2 regions of the Gordonia sp. HS-NH1 genome follow, and region 2 is predicted to be linked to the other one. Evidence: predicted binding sites of a transcription regulator. Region 2 holds the regulator's gene; the other holds the start of a gene.
The links. The regulator LexA, encoded in region 2, represses DNA repair genes until DNA is damaged. The targets are predictions, from matches to a motif close to CGAACANNTGTTCG.
Positions count from the first base shown of each region.

Region 1: AMD30_RS08235 (HNH endonuclease signature motif containing protein) is a predicted target of LexA. The motif match lies at 1,872-1,885, and genes of this name have one in related genera.

Region 1 covers NZ_LIYC01000008.1:61,261-69,205, forward strand. The annotation lists gene AMD30_RS08225 (HEAT repeat domain-containing protein) at 1-630, shown strand, start outside; gene AMD30_RS08230 (HEAT repeat domain-containing protein) at 633-1,622, shown strand; gene AMD30_RS08235 (HNH endonuclease signature motif containing protein) at 1,900-3,141, shown strand; gene metG (methionine--tRNA ligase) at 3,486-5,060, shown strand; gene AMD30_RS08245 (aminodeoxychorismate synthase component I) at 5,076-6,302, shown strand; gene AMD30_RS08250 (helix-turn-helix domain-containing protein) at 6,333-7,580, shown strand; gene rsmI (16S rRNA (cytidine(1402)-2'-O)-methyltransferase) at 7,504-7,945, opposite strand, start outside.
Region 2 covers NZ_LIYC01000002.1:299,287-307,231, reverse strand. The annotation lists gene AMD30_RS03225 (DeoR/GlpR family DNA-binding transcription regulator) at 1-709, opposite strand, end outside; gene AMD30_RS03220 (phosphoenolpyruvate--protein phosphotransferase) at 860-2,569, shown strand; gene lexA (transcriptional repressor LexA) at 2,547-3,251, opposite strand; gene AMD30_RS03205 (LysM peptidoglycan-binding domain-containing protein) at 3,519-4,058, shown strand; gene nrdR (transcriptional regulator NrdR) at 4,158-4,649, shown strand; gene hrpA (ATP-dependent RNA helicase HrpA) at 4,623-7,945, opposite strand, start outside.

The DNA.
Region 1 (7,945 bases), on a different contig from region 2:
GCGGGCACCAACCCGCATCCCGGGTACGTCGACGATCTCATCCGACGCTGCGCCGTCGAACCGGACTTCTTCGTGCGGGACATGCTGACCTGGGCCCTGACGCGCCTACCGGCCGACCTCACGGTGCCCGTCCTCCTCCCCCAGCTGGAGTCGGCGTCACCCCAGGCCCGGGCGCAGGCCCTGCACACCCTGTCGAAGATCGGCGACCGGTCGGCATGGACGTCGATCTCCCCCACGCTCCTGCACGACGCCGACGACGAGGTGGCGCGCACCGCCTGGCGGGCCGCCGCCGTCCTGGTCCCGGCCGGCCGCGAGGCCTGGCTCGCGAACGAACTGGCCGGCGAACTCGGCCGCGGGAGCACCGACGTCCGGCGGAGTCTCAGCCGTGCCCTCGCCGGACTCGGCGACTCCGCGGCTGGGCCGCTCGCCACCGCGAAGAAGCGCGGTGATCGCGAGGTGCGGGCGCACGTGGCCGCGACCGAGCGACTGATCGACGATCCGGAAAGCGACTTCGAGGCCACCTTGGAGTTCGCCTCGCGCTTGAACGGTGATGCCTCCGAAAGGGATTCGTCCGACGGCGATTCGTCCGAGCAGCATTCGTCCGGCGCCGAGTCGGTCGACGGGGCGTGACGGTGCTGATCGGCGAGGTGGCGCAGCAGACCGGCTTGAGCAGCCGGATGCTGCGCCACTACGACTCACTCGGACTCGTACGGCCCACCGGGCGGACGTCGGGCGGCTACCGGGAGTACGCCGCGGCGGATCTCGAGCGGCTCATGCACGTCGAGAGTCTCCGATCGCTCGGACTCTCGCTGCGCGAGGTCGGTCGCGCGCTCGACGATCCGGACTTCGAACCCGGTTCGCTGATGGACCGGCTCATCGACGACACCCGCGCGCGGATCGCCGCGGACACGCGGCTCCTGGAGCGGCTGCAGCGCGTCGCGGTGACGGGTCCCACCGAGTGGACGTCGGTACTCGACGTGATCGGTCTGCTCCGTGCGGTCCAGTCCGAACACGCGGCCCTTCGCCAGCGGGCCGCGCTGCTCGCCGGCGAGGTGGGCGTGTCCGGGGAGTCGCTGGCCGACGCGCTGCTGGCCGAGAACGATCCCAACGTCGCCGGTGCGCTCCGGTGGGCGCTCGCGCAGAGACCGGGCGGAGTCGGGCGACTCTCCGACGGCGCCGCCGACCCCGATCCGATGATCCGGCGTCGCGCGGTCACCGCGCTGGCGGCACTCGCGGAGAACGATCAGGTCGACGCGGTGTTGCACAGCCTGCTCGACGATCCCGACACCGTGGTCCGGCGCGTGGCCGCCCTGACGCTCGGGCGGCGCGGCATCGACGCGGCGGTCGACGGACTCGTCGAGCTCATCGCCGCCGGCGACCGCGATGTCGAGGCCGCCGAGATCCTCGCCGGCCACGAAGCCCACCGCGAGCGGATCGTCGACCTGCTCGTCGACCGCCTGGGGGCCGACCCGGATGCGGCCGTGCGATCCCGACTGGTGCAGGCGCTGGCCGAGATACCCGGTACCGCAGCGACTTCGGCGCTGCAAGCGTTCATCGGTGACGCCGACAGCATGGTGGCGCGAACAGCGATCGTGATCCTGGATCAGCGGCCCGGGGACTGATCGACTTCTCTGAATCCGTTGTGGCAGAGCCACTATGGCGCGGTCCGCCGATCCGGAACAACGCCCAGCAATGCGGTGATGTCGCCGTCGATTCTCACTCGACGTGAAACGTTGGGACTCATGAGACTTCTGTTCACCTCGGTTCACTGCAGTTCACTGGCGGTACTGCTGCTCACTGAGGGTGCACAAGTTAATTGCATTGCCGCGTAATTTAATTGGGCACTATTGGTTGTGGAAATCGCTCGCCTTCGAACAAATTGTCGACTACCTTGGTGGCATGCCCTCGCTCCCCCAGATGCGCGACGTCGTCATCGCACTCGGACCACCGATCGACCCGACCGGTCGGGGCATTCTCGACCGACTGGACGAGCTCCGGTTCCTGTACAACGCGGTAGGCCATCAGATCGCCGTGCACGCAGCAGCTTTCGATGCGACCGGCGCGGCCGACAAGGTGGGGTCGACCACGCGCGGGGTGCTGATCGAGATGGGTTTCGCGCCGGCGGTCGCTCACCGCAGCGTGCGAATCGGGGCGGGCATCGACTCATTGCCGAAGCTCGGCGCATGCGCCGCTGACGGGTATCTGGCGACCGAATGCGTCGACGCCGTTGTCCGTGGCATGACCATCATCGAGAAACGAACCCCGACAGATTTTTCCGACGACGATCGAGAGCGCTACGAGTCCGAACTACTGGCGCAGGCATTCTCGGGTGCCACCCCCACCGAGGTCGCCGACCACGCACGCACCATCTCCCACCGCATCCAGGTCACCGCCGACGACGCCATCCCCGCTGCCGAGGACTCCTCCCTGAACGCGGTGAACTCGCACATCACCGACGACGGTCGCGTGGAGATCAAGGCCGACGTCACAGCTGTGATCGGTGAGAAGTTCCTGTCCATGATCGACGAGCGATCCTGCCCGCGACCAGAGCCCGACGGCAGTGAGGATCGGCGTACGCGCGAACAACGGTGGGCGGACGGCTTCGAATTGTTGCTGGATCAGGCGGCGATCGGCGCGACCCTCGACACCAGCGGCACACCCAGAACCCAACTACTGGTCACGATCCCGGCCGATGCGAAGGAGCCGGCGAGACTGCCCTGGGTCGGTTCGGTGTCACAGGCCACCGCGAGACGACTCTCGTGCGACGCCATCGTGGGCGAGATCGTGCTGGACCGAGAAGGAGTGCCGTTACAGATGGGGACCAGCAGACGACTCTTCCCGTCTCACTTACGAAGGGCCATCACGGTCCGCGACCTGTGCTGCATCAAATGCGGTGCACCCGCGGCACATACGGAGGTGCATCACATCGTGCCGTGGGTGGACGGCGGCCCCACCGACCTCGACAACGGATGCCTGCTCTGCCAACGCTGTCACACCCAGGTACATCACCACGGTTGGGAAGTGATCATGGGCCACGACCGCCACCCCTGGCTGATCCCTCCTGCAGACATCGACCCCGACCGCCGGCCACGGCCCGCCTACAACCGACGCACCATGCGGCTCGACGACGTGCTTGTGTAGGTCGCTCAAGTCCGAGCTGTCGGACTCGCATTTCGAGTGAGACGACGACGTACCCGTACGTAGAACCCGGCGACCCGATCGTCACAACAGTTCTTTGACAACTCCACAGTGTGAGAGCCCGGCGCGGTATCCGGCGACGCACCCGGCTGCAGGATCGGACGCAGCACCGGTCCGAGGTCGGTCAGCGCGCCGGTCCCCTACCTGTACGCGCGGTGCCGACCCGGGCGCGTCGTCCGCAGCCTTCAACAGACTGTGCGCACCCGCAAGATCGACCAGGGCCGGTCAGGAATCGTGCGGACCGCAATTGGGTGTCGTCTCCACCGATCGGTAGTCTGTTGGGCACTATGGCACCCGATCTGACCAGCCCTGATCCGTCCGGTACCTCCCACGGCGGCGGACGCCCGTACTACATCACCACCGCGATCGCCTACCCCAACGGCGCTCCGCACATCGGGCACGCCTACGAGTACATCTCGGCCGACGCCCTGGCACGGTTCAAGCGACTCGACGGCTTCGACGTCCGGTTCCTGACCGGCACCGACGTCCACGGGCAGAAGATGCAGCAGACCGCGAACGCCGAGGGCATCCCCACCGCAGAGCTCGCCAACCGGAACTCCGACCGGTTCCAGGCGCTGCAGGAGCGGCTGGGGTCCAGCTTCGATCGCTTCATCCGGACCTCAGACGAGGACCACAAGCGGGCATCGGAAGAGATCTGGCGGCGCATGAGCGACCGCGGCGACATCTACCTCGACAAGTACTCGGGCTGGTACGACGTCCGCGACGAGACCTTCTACAGCGAGGGCGACACCGAGGTCAACGAGGCCGGCGACCGGGTGGCCGCCGACACCGGGCACGTGCTGACCTGGACCGAGGAGGAGACCTACTTCTTCCGGCTCTCCGCCTACCAGGACAAACTGCTCGAGCTGTACGAATCCCGGCCCGACTTCATCGGCCCCGACGTCCGGCGCAACGAGGTCATCAGCTTCGTCAAGGGCGGCCTGACCGACCTGTCGGTGTCGCGCACCACCTTCGACTGGGGCGTGCCGGTCCCCGACCATCCCGAACACGTCATGTACGTGTGGGTCGACGCGCTCACCAACTACCTCACCGGCGTCGGCTTCGTCGACGACCCGGAGACGTTCGCCCGCTACTGGCCCGCCGACCTGCACATCATCGGCAAGGACATCATCCGGTTCCACTGTGTGTACTGGCCTGCCTTCCTGATGAGTGCGGGTATCGACCTGCCCGAGCGGGTCTTCGCGCACGGTTTCCTGTTCAACAAGGGCGAGAAGATGAGCAAGTCGGTCGGCAACGTCGTCGACCCGGAGAACCTCATCGACGAGTTCGGCCTCGATCCGGTGCGCTACTTCTTCCTCCGCGAGGTGTCCTACGGTCAGGACGGTTCGTATTCCGCCGAGGCGATCGTGTCCCGCATCAACGCCGACCTCGCCAACGAGTTCGGCAATCTGACCCAGCGCACGCTGTCGATGGTCGGCAAGTACTTCGACGGCACCCTGCCGGTGCCGGGCGAGCTCACCGAGACCGACGCCGCGCTGCTGGCGCGTGCCGACTCGCTGCTCGACACCGTGCGAACCCATATCGACAACCAGGCCATCCACCTGGCACTCGAGGCCCTGTGGTCGACGCTCGCCGAGACCAACCGGTACATCTCCGCGCAGGAGCCATGGAAACTGGCGAAGGCCGATCTCGAGCGCACCGGCACGGTGCTCTACGTCTGCGCCGAGGTCGTGCGCATCGTCGCACTCCTGAGCCAGCCGGTCATGCCGGAGTCGTCCGGCAAGATCCTCGACCTCCTCGTCGTCGGCGACGACCGTCGATTCACCGCCGTGGGCACCCGCCTGGCGCCCGGTACTGCGCTGCCGAAGCCGTCACCGGTGTTCCCTCGGTACGAGAACTGATCCCGCACGCCGAGCATGATCTCGTCGGACGGGGTGGGGTCTGGCTCGCTCGGCCCGAGCGCGACAGCACCGGCGCTCGACGTGCTGCGCGCCCTGCACGCCGAGACCGCCGCGCGTCGACTGCCGCCGCCCGCCGCGCTGATCGGTGACTGGTACGACGCCGACGCCGTCATCGCGCCCTCGATCGAACTGACGCCCGGCTGTCTCCCGCCGGACGACCCCGATCGATTCTGGTTCGGCTACCTCGGTTTCCCGGTGCGGCCGCACGACGCGTCGCTGCCACCGAATGTCGGCGGGCACACCGACGGCGTGCTCGTACTCCGCGACGGTCGCTGGAGCTGCGCCGGCACCGGTGTACCCGACTGGGCGGAGGCGGTGGTGAACTCCGCCGGGGCGGCTCGCACCTCTGTCACTCATCGTCGGACCGACACCGTCCCGACGGCGCAATGGCATCCCCCGCAACGTGTTCCGCACCTGGACGCCATCGCGGAGTGCCTCGAGGCGATCCGCGCGGGCGAGGTGTACCAGGCATGCGTGTGCACCCGCTTCACCGGGACACTGACCGGCCGCCCGGTCGACTACTTCACTGATGTCGCCGGAGCCACCGCACCGGTGAAAGCCGCTTTCCTGCAGGGAGATTGGGGGTCGGTGGCGAGCCTCTCACCGGAGACCTACCTGCGCCGGACCGGCAACATCATCTCGTCGTCGCCGATCAAGGGCACCCTGCCGGCCTTCGCCGACCCCGATACGCTGGCCGCCTCCGCCAAAGACATCGCCGAGAACATCATGATCGTCGACCTGGTCCGCAACGATCTGGGGCGCATCGCGGTGACCGGCAGCGTGCGCGTCCCCGAGCTCCTGACGGTGGTGCCCGCGCCCGGCGTCTGGCACCTCGTGTCACGCGTCGAGGCGATCCTGGCCCCGGGCACGGGCAACGACGCCGTCCTCGCGGCGACGTTCCCCCCGGCGTCGGTCACCGGCACTCCGAAGCTGCGGGCGATGGAGCTGATCGACGGCTGGGAGGCAGACGCGCGCGGCGTGTACTGCGGGGCGATCGGCATGGCCGGCCCCGACCGCGCGCTCGACCTGAACGTCGCCATCCGGACCGTGGAGATCACCCCCGACGGGACCCTCGCCCTCGGCGTCGGCGGTGGGATCACCATCGATTCCGACCCCGCCCGGGAATGGCAGGAATGCCTCGACAAGGCCGCGAGCATCGTGAGGCCGCGCGGTTGGGCATGATCGGCGGCCGCTTTGGGTACGATTCCGCACATGACTGTGCCCATCCGGTCGTCCACCGATCTCACGGTGCTCGATCGTGATCTGCGCCGTGACCACGATGCCTTCATGTCGGGCGGCACACCACGCTCCGACGTGCCGGGGGATGTCGTCGAATCGTGGGGTCGTGTCCGGTCGGGCCGGCACCGCTCCACCGTCGACGCGCACAACCCGGGTCACATATCGGACGACGAACTCGAGACCCGCCGCGCCACGCACCCACTGCGCGACGCCGTGCAACCACTCCAGCGTCTGTTCGCCCAGTCCGCGGACGACGCGTCGATGACCTTGGGCGTGTTCGACGCCGACGGCGTGCTGCTGTGGCGTGGCGGTTCGGCCTCGGTGCTCCCGGAGGCCGACCGGCTCGAGCTCGTCGAGGGCAGCCGGTGGGACGAGGACTCCACGGCGACCACGGCGGTGGGCCTCGCGGTTCGCCTGCAGCGCCCGACACGGCTGTTCGGGGCCGAGCACTACTACAGCTCACTGCACGGACTGTTCTGCACCGCCGTGCCGGTGCACGACCACCGCACCGGCGACATGATCGCCATCGCGGGCCTGGCCGGACCTGCCATGGAGATGCAGCCCGCGGCCTCGGCCTTCACCTCCGCACTGGCCGCCCTCGGCGAACACGAGATCACCCTCACCCATCAGCGCGAGCTCGCCGACCTGCGATTCGCCGGTCAGGCCCAGCTCGCCGGCCTGCACGGGCCGGGATTGCTCATCGACGACGACGGGTGGGTGGCCGAGGGGCGCGGCTGCACGCCGCCCGTCCGCGTCGCCGCGCCGACGGACAACATGCGTCAGTTCGTGGCGGGTCTGGGCATCTGCGTCGTCGAGCGCCTAGGCCAGGGCTGGCTGGTGCGTCCGGCCGGCCCGTCCGGCCCGGTCCTGGCCGAACTCTCCCTCGACGGGGAACCCACCGTGACGGTCACCGGCGACGGCGAGCCGTGGCGCACCGTGCTGACCCGACGGCATGCCCAGATCCTGTTGCTCCTCGCCGATGCCGGCGAGCAGGGCCTCACCTCACAGCGATTGAGCCAGCTGCTCTTCGGCGACGACGGGCACACCGTGAGTGTGCGCGCCGAGCTGTCGCGGCTGCGCCGGGTGGTCGGGGCGCTCGTCTCGAGCCGGCCGTACCGTCTCGCACCGCGCGTGGAACTGCGGGTCAGCCCGGATCAGCTCGACGTCTTTCGAGCACCTGTTGGTAGACGTCGCGTCGAGAGGCACCGGAACCCTGCGTGACCTCCGCGCACGCGTCCTTGAGTCGCATGCCGCCGGCCACGAGTTCTTCGGCCTGGTCAGCGAGGTCGTCGATGTCGGGTTCGGCGGCGACGGCTCCGGCGATCACGACGGTGATCTCGCCGCGTACGCCGGTGCCCGCCCACTCCGCGAGTTCGGCCAGTCCGCCGCGCCGTACCTCTTCATAGGTCTTGGTCATCTCGCGGCACACCGCGGCGCGACGGTCCGGGCCGAGGATCTCTGCCGCGGCGTTGAGCGTGTCGGCAAGCCGGTGGGGTGATTCGAAGAACACGGCGGTCCGGGGCTGGGAGACCAGTTCGCGCAGCCACGCGGCTCGCGCGCCGGGCTTGCGGGGGGCGAAACCCTCG
Region 2 (7,945 bases):
CGGAGTCGGTGATGAGGACGTCGACGTCGTCGAGCCCGGCGAACGAGGACAGATCTTCGCGGTCCATCTTCGAGCTGTCGGCGAGCACCACGACGCGTTGTGCGGCCGCCACCATCGCCGCCTTCACCGCCGCCTCGTCGGGGTCGGGGGTCGACAACCCGTGGGACTCGCTCAGACCGTTGGTGCCGAGGAACGCGGTGGTGACGCGCAACCGGCGGAGTGCGTCCACCGTCTCGACGCCCACGGTGGCCTGGGTGAGACCGCGGACGCGTCCGCCGAGAGCATGGAGGCCGTCGGGATGGGTGCCGGCCAGCAGACCGGCGATGGGCAGGCTGTTGGTGAACAGGGTGAGTCTCCGATCCGGCGCGGTGGCCTCGGCGGCGCGGTAGGTCGTGGTGCCGGCGTCGAAGAGCACGGAACCGCCGTCCGGCGGCAGGAAGCGGATCGCCGCGCGGCCGATCGCGGTCTTCTGTTCGATCTGGCTCGACTCGCGCTCGTCGATCCCGAGTTCGCCCAGAGCCCGCATGACCTCGGCGCGGACGGCACCTCCGTGGACACGCTGCAAATGCCCGGCACGCTCCAGAACGGCGAGGTCTCGACGGACGGTCTCGCTGGTGACGTCGAATTTCTCGGCGAGCGCGGCCACGGATGCCCGCCCCGCGACGCGCACCTCGTCGACGATCGCCTGTTGTCTCTCCTCGGCGTACACATCGCTCCGATCTGAAGGTTCCAGCCACCCCGCTTGTTGAGGCGTGTGGGATTGGATGTTGTAGTAATTGTGTTTACGCCTGTTTGTGTTGACAAGTCAAGCACTTTTTGTAACGGTGGTCACATCGATAGTCGAGTGAGAGGCAAGACGATGGCGCAGATCCTGACAGGGACCCCGGTGGTCGGCGGACTGGCGCACGGTCCGGCGCTGTGGCCGGGCGAGCGGCCCGATCACTCGCCGGAGACGCTCGGCGTCGGCGTGGAGATCCCCGAGGAGCGCCGCGCCGACGAGGTGACGCGCTTCGCCTCGGCTGCCGGGGCCGTCGCTGCGCGACTGCGCACGCGCGCCTCCCAGAACACCGGGGTGGCCGCGGAGGTGCTCGCGGCGACCGCGGGGCTGGCCGAGGACCGGGGATGGATCGGTTCCGCGACGGCGCTCATCACCAAGGGCGCCTCCGCCGAAGCCGCGGCCGTCGCGGCCACCGAGCAGTTCGCGGCGGTGTTCACCAAACTCGGCGGGCTGATGGCCGAGCGGGTCACCGATCTCAACGACGTCCGCGACCGCGTGCTCGCCGAACTGCTCGGCCTGCCCGAGCCGGGTGTGCCGACACCGCAGGTGCCGTCGGTGCTGCTCGCCGACGATCTTGCGCCCGCCGACACCGCCGGCCTCGACCCGGCGAGCACGATCGCGCTCGTCACCCGATTGGGCGGCCCCACCAGTCACACCGCGATCATCGCGCGGCAGCTGGGGATCCCATGCGTCGTCGCGGTCACTGATCTGGCCGAGATCGAGCCCGGCACAACCGTTCTCGTCGACGGAACAACCGGTCGCATCGAGGTCGAGCCCGATGCGGACACGGCCCGGGCACGCGTCGAGGAGGACCGGCGACGCGCCGAGGTCGTCGCCGGCTGGACGGGTCCGGGGCGCACCGCCGACGGCGTGGGTGTGTCAGTGCTCGCCAATGTCGCCGACGGATCGTCGGCACGGGCCGCGGCCGGACACCCCGTCGAGGGTGTCGGACTCTTCCGCACCGAACTCGCCTTCCTCGAACGCGCAGACGAACCGTCGGTGGACGAGCAGGCCGGGATCTACCGTGAGGTCCTCGGTGCTTTCGACGGGCGGAAGGTGGTGATACGCACCCTCGACGCCGGCTCGGACAAACCGCTCCGCTTCGTGACGCATCCCGACGAGTCCAATCCGGCGCTGGGGGTCCGTGGGGATCGAATCGCCCTGGCGCATCCCGAGATCCGCGCACATCAGCTCGACGCGATCGCGCTGGCCGCCGTCGGCTCGAAGGTCGCGCCGTGGGTCATGGCGCCGATGATCGCCTCGCCGGCGGAGGCGCGGGTGTTCGCCGCGGAGGTCCGGGGTCGGGGTCTGGTCGCGGGGGTCATGATCGAGGTGCCCGCGGCGGCGATCCTCGCCGAGGCCGTGCTCGCGGAGGTGGACTTCGTGTCCATCGGTACCAACGATCTGACGCAGTACACGATGGCGGCCGATCGGATGTCGGCCGATCTCGCCGGGCTGACCGACCCGTGGCAACCCGCCGTGCTCAGCCTGATCGCGGGTGTTGCCGCCGCGGGTGTCCGACAGGGAAAGCCGGTCGGGGTCTGCGGTGAGGCGGCCGCCGATCCGAATCTCGCCTGCGTCCTCGTGGGTCTCGGGGTGACCTCGCTGTCCAGTGCGCCCGCCGCGGCCGCCGCGGTGGGGGCCAGGCTCGGTGCGGTGACCACACAGGACTGCCGTGCTGCCGCCGACGCCGCGCTGGCCACGTCCGATCCTGCCGCGGCGCGCGAAGCGGCCGCGGCAGTGCTCGACCGTTCGGTCGGCGGAGAGGTCAGATTCGCCGCATCACGGTGACGACCTTGCCGAGGATCACGGCGTCGTTGCCCGGGATGGGATCGAACAGTTCGTTGTGCGGCATCAGCCACACGTTGGCGCCCTGACGCTTGAAGGTCTTCACCGTGGCCTCGCCGTCGATCATCGCCGCGACGATGTCGCCGTTGTCGGCGACGTTCTGCTGCCGGACCACCACCCAGTCGCCGTCACAGATGGCCGCGTCGATCATCGATTCGCCCACGACGCGCAGCAGGAACAGCGAGCCCTCGCCGACCAGCTCGCGAGGAAGCGGGAACACGTCCTCGACCGCCTCCTCGGCCAGGATCGGACCACCGGCCGCGATACGACCGAGGACCGGCACGAAGGTCGGCTCGGGTAGTTGACCGGCCGAGGGGGTCTCCGGCGACGGCGGCTCGCTCGGGGCGATGTTGACCGCGCGGGGCCGGTTCGCATCTCGCTTGAGCAGGCCCTTGCGTTCCAGCGTTCGCAGCTGGTGGGCGACCGACGATGTCGAGGCGAGCCCGACCTCGTCGCCGATCTCGCGGATGCTGGGCGGATAACCGCGCTCGCGAACCGAGCGGCGGATCACCTCCAGGACCCCGAGCTGTCGCGGGGTGAGTGAGGCCTCGGCGGCGGCGACGTCGATCGGGGCCTCGTCGTCGACTCCCCGCGCTCGGCCGCGCCTGTCGCCGGTGTCACTCATGTTCAGTTCCTCTCGTCTTCGGAACGTGCAGGTAGATGGCCCGTGGGATGTCCGGTGGGGATGTTCAGCCGGGTCCGAGCCTAGCGGAGTGCGACCCTCACCTCAAACATTTGTTCGATGTGTCGCGAGACTTTGTCGGTGCGCCGTGCTACAAATTCGAACATCAGTGCATCGAACACCTGATCGAAGTTCGAACACCGACAGCACCACACACCACACCAGAAGATCTCACCCAGAGGATCTCGCACCGAACACTCGGAGGGCACCATGCGCACCGACACTCTCGTCGCTCCCGTCCGTACCGACCGTCCCGACACCGTTCGGGCGCGTACCGATCGCGCCGATCGCGTCCGGACCCGTGCCCCGCTGTCCGACGGTCGCCGCCCGGTCGACAACCGGCCGGCAGGCAACCGTCCGGCGGGCGGGTCACCGCTGACCCCGCGTGTCGGCGCCACGAGCTGCGGCTCGGCGGTGGGGTCCAGGGGCCGGGGCCCTCTCGCGCCGGATGCCGCGGTGTTCCGTCGCCGTCGCCGCACCGCGGTGGCGGTCCTCGCCGGCGTCGGGCTGGCGTTCGTCGTGTGGGTGTTCGGCGTCGTCGGCCAGAACTACTCGGACTCGATGACCCCTGCCGCCGTGAGTGCGGAGGTCGTCCACGTGCGCGCGGGGGACTCCCTGAGCACGATCGCCGGCCGGGTGGCGCCGGAGATGCCGCGCGAGATCGTGATCGACGAGATCGTCGCGATGAACGATCTGCCCACGAGTGCGCTGCAGGTGGGCCAGCCCCTGCTCACCCCCCGGTACCGCTGAGGCCGGGCGGTATCCTCGATGTCACAGGGGCCGGCCGAGAAGCGGCGGGGCGCACGGATTCGGTGCGTTCCAGCGTCCCGCGACCTGCGTGAGGACACGATGCGCTGCCCCTTCTGCAAGAACGACGACACCAAGGTCATCGACTCGCGTGTCGCAGACGAAGGGCAGGCCATCCGACGCCGCCGCTCGTGCGTGGAGTGCGGCCGCCGTTTCTCGACCGTGGAGAGCGCCGTGCTCGCCGTGGTCAAACGCAACGGTGTGACCGAGCCGTTCAGTCGCGAGAAGGTGATGCGCGGTGTCCGACGCGCCTGTCAGGGCCGACACGTCGCCGAGGACGCACTCGCCCAGCTCGCCCAGCAGGTGGAGGACACCGTGCGCGCCAGCGGATCGGCCGAGATCCCCAGCAACGAGGTCGGTCTGGCGATCCTGGGTCCGCTCCGCGATCTCGACGAAGTGGCGTACCTGCGGTTCGCCTCGGTGTACCGGTCGTTCGACTCGGTGGAGGATTTCCAGCGCGAGATCGACGACCTGAAGTCGGCGTCCGGCGGGCGGGCCGACACCGTCTCAGCCGAGCCGGTCCAGAGCTCGTAGGACCCGTTTCTCCGAGACGGGAAACGCGGTACCGAGACGCTGGGCGAACAATCCCACGCGTAGTTCCTCGACAAGCCACTGCGCTTCGTCGTCGACGATCGCCCGTCGGTGTTCCGGCACCTGTTCGAGTCGTTGGGCCCACCGTTCGACTACTCGATCGATGACCGCCACACCGGCCTGGTCGCGCGATGCCGACCCGGGCAGCGCCTCCAGACGTGCCTGCGCACCTTCGAGGTAGCGCGGCAGGTTCTCCAGGTGCCGTCGGGCGGTGGCTGCGACGAATCCGTCGAACACGAGGTGGTCGATCTGCTCGGCGACGTCGTCGGCGGCCAGCGAACCGGCGTGCCGGTCGATCGCCGCCCGGACCGGCGCCATTCGTTCGAGCGCCGCGACGGCGAGCGAGAAGTAGTCCGGTGCGGCCTCGGTGATCCGTGGCCGGATACGCTCCAGGAAGCCCGAAAATGCCTGTGGTGAGCGAAGAGCCGTCAGCTCGGCGTCGTCGACGCCGGCGACGGTGTCCCGGATGGCCCGTCGTGTGCAGTCGGCGAGCAGCGCCTCGGTGTCCGCATACGGGCTCTGGCTCAGGGCGAGTCGGGCCGCCGGGCCCAGGGATCCCGCGATTCGCTTGTGCAGCGGTGGTATCGCCAGATCGAGGAGGGCGACGATGCCGCGACGCAGCAGCCGGTCGCGGGTCTCGGGAGTCGCAGCGTCGACGGCGAAGACGCCTCGCGTGCGTCCCTTCTCGTCGGACACCGCGTCGATCGTCGGGTACCTGGTCAGCCGTTGTCCGGCGACGTCGACCGTCTTCTGGTCGGCGAGCGTGCCGATCCCGTCGGCGGTCCAGTTCCGGTACAGCGTGCGTGACACCGTTCTCGGTGCCGCCGGCGTCCGGGTCTGCTGTAGCTCGGACAACGAGTCGGCCCGGGCGATGATCTGTCCGGATCCGTCGGCGACCGCGAAATGCATCCGAAGGTGTGCCGGTACCCGGTCGGTGTCGAAATCGGCTGCGGTGACCGTCATCCCGGTGATCGCGGAGAGTTCGCGAGCGAGCCCCGCGGTCAGCGGTTCCTTGCGCGGGGTGAGCCGGCCGAGGGCCGCCTCGGCGAACCGTTGGGCGGGGGACATGCTCTTGCGCAGCTGTTTCGGCAGGGTCTTGACCAGCGCGGTGGCCAGTTCGGTACGCATCCCGGGGACCGACCAGTCGAAGCCGACCGGGCGGATGTGGGGGAGCAGTGCCTGTGGGATGACGACCGTGACCCCGTCGTCGGGTGCGCCGGGCTCGAACCGGTACCGCAGTTCGAGTCGTGTGTCGCCCTGCTGCCATGCGCCGGGGTAGTCCGTCGGAGCCACCTCGGTGCCACCCGTGACGTCTTCGGGACGCAGGTCGAGCAGATCGGGCTCGGCGCGCCGGGCCTTCTTCCACCAGGTGTCGAAGTGACGTGCGGAGGTGATGTCGGGCGGTAGGCGCCGGTCGTAGAACTCGAAGAGCTGATCCTCGGTGATCACGAGACCGCGGGTGCGCGTGCGGTTCTCGACATCGGTGGCGGCGTCGAGGAGATTGCGGTTGCGCTCGAAGAACCCGTGTTGCGTCCGCCAGTCACCCTCGACCAGGGCGTGCCGGATGAACAACTCGCGCGAGACCTCCGGGTCGATGGGGCCGTAGTCGACGCGCCGACGGGCGACGAGGGGGACCCCGTAGAGGGTGACGCGCTCGTAGGCCATGGCCGCGCCGCGTCGGGCGGACCAGTGCGGCTCGCTGTGGGTGCGTTTGACCAGGTCGCCGGCGAGGCGCTCGGCCCACAGGGGATCGATACCGGCGACGGTGTGCGCGAAGAGCCGCGACGTCTCCAGGACCTCGGCGGCCATGATGAAGGCCGGCGGCTTCTTCGCGAGGGACGAGGCGGGGAAGATGAGCAGTGTCGTGTTGCGCGCGCCGGTGAACTCGCGGCCCTCGGTGTTGCGGGCGGCGATGTTGCTCAACAACCCGGACAGGATGGCCCGGTGGACGGCGTCGGCGTCGAGCTCGGTCGCCGCGACCGACCAGTCGAGGTCCTTGACGATCTCGGTCAGCTGTCGATGGAGGTCCTGCCATTCCCTGATGCGCAGGAAGTGCAGGTACTCACGCTCGCACATCCGACGGAAACCGCTGCTGGACATCGCTTTACGCTGTTCGCCGAGGTATCGCCACAGCTCCACGTACGACAGGAAGTCCGACTGGGGCACGACGAAGCGCCGGTGCTGGGCGTCGGCGGCCTCGCGGTGTTCGGCAGGCCGTTCCCGGGGGTCGGGGAGGGACATCGCGGCGGCGATGACGAGAAGGTGATCGAGGCAGCCGAGCTCGTGCCCGGCGATGAGCATCCGGGCGACCCGGGGATCGACCGGAATCCGCGACATCGACCGGCCGATCGGGGTCAGTCGCGGGGGGCCGCCCTCACTCGGGACGGTGATGGCGCCGAGTTCGGTGAGAACACCCATCCCGTCGCGGATCGCCCGGTCGTCGGGCGGTTGGACGAACGGGAACTCGGCGATCTCACCGAGCTTGAGGGAGGTCATCTGCAGGATGACGGCGGCGAGATTGGTGCGCAGGATCTCCGGGTCGGTGAACGCAGGCCGGGACTCGAAGTCGTTCTCGCTGTAGAGGCGGATACACACACCCGGCGCGACGCGACCGCAACGACCGGCGCGCTGCCGGGCGCTGGCCTGCGACACCGGTTCGATGGGAAGGCGATTGACCTTCGTCCGGGTCGAGTATCGACTGATCCGGGCGGTGCCGGTGTCGATGACATACCGGATGCCGGGCACGGTGACCGAGGTCTCGGCCACATTGGTCGCCAGCACGATCCGGCGCCCGTCGGAGGGGGCGAACACCTTCTGCTGCTCGGCGATCGACAACCGCGCGTACAGCGGCACGATCTCGGCAGCCGGCCCCTTGCCGCCGACGGTGCGGCGACGCAGCGCGTCCGCGGTCTCCCGGATGTCCCGTTCGGTGGGCAGGAACACGAGGATGTCGCCGCGGCCACCCGCCCACAGTTCGTCGACGGCGGCGTCGATGCCCTGGATCTGGTCGAGGTCGGCGTGTTCGCCACCGCCGGCGTCGTCACCGTCGTCGGGCCGCTCCTGCAGGCTCAGCGGACGGTAGCGGATCTCGACCGGATAGGTACGGCCCGACACCTCGATGACGGGGACCGACGCCGAGGGGGTGCTGAAATGCCGCGCGAACCGGGCCGGTTCGATCGTCGCCGAGGTGATGATCACCTTGAGATCCGGCCGCCGGGGCAGCAGCCGGCGCAGGTATC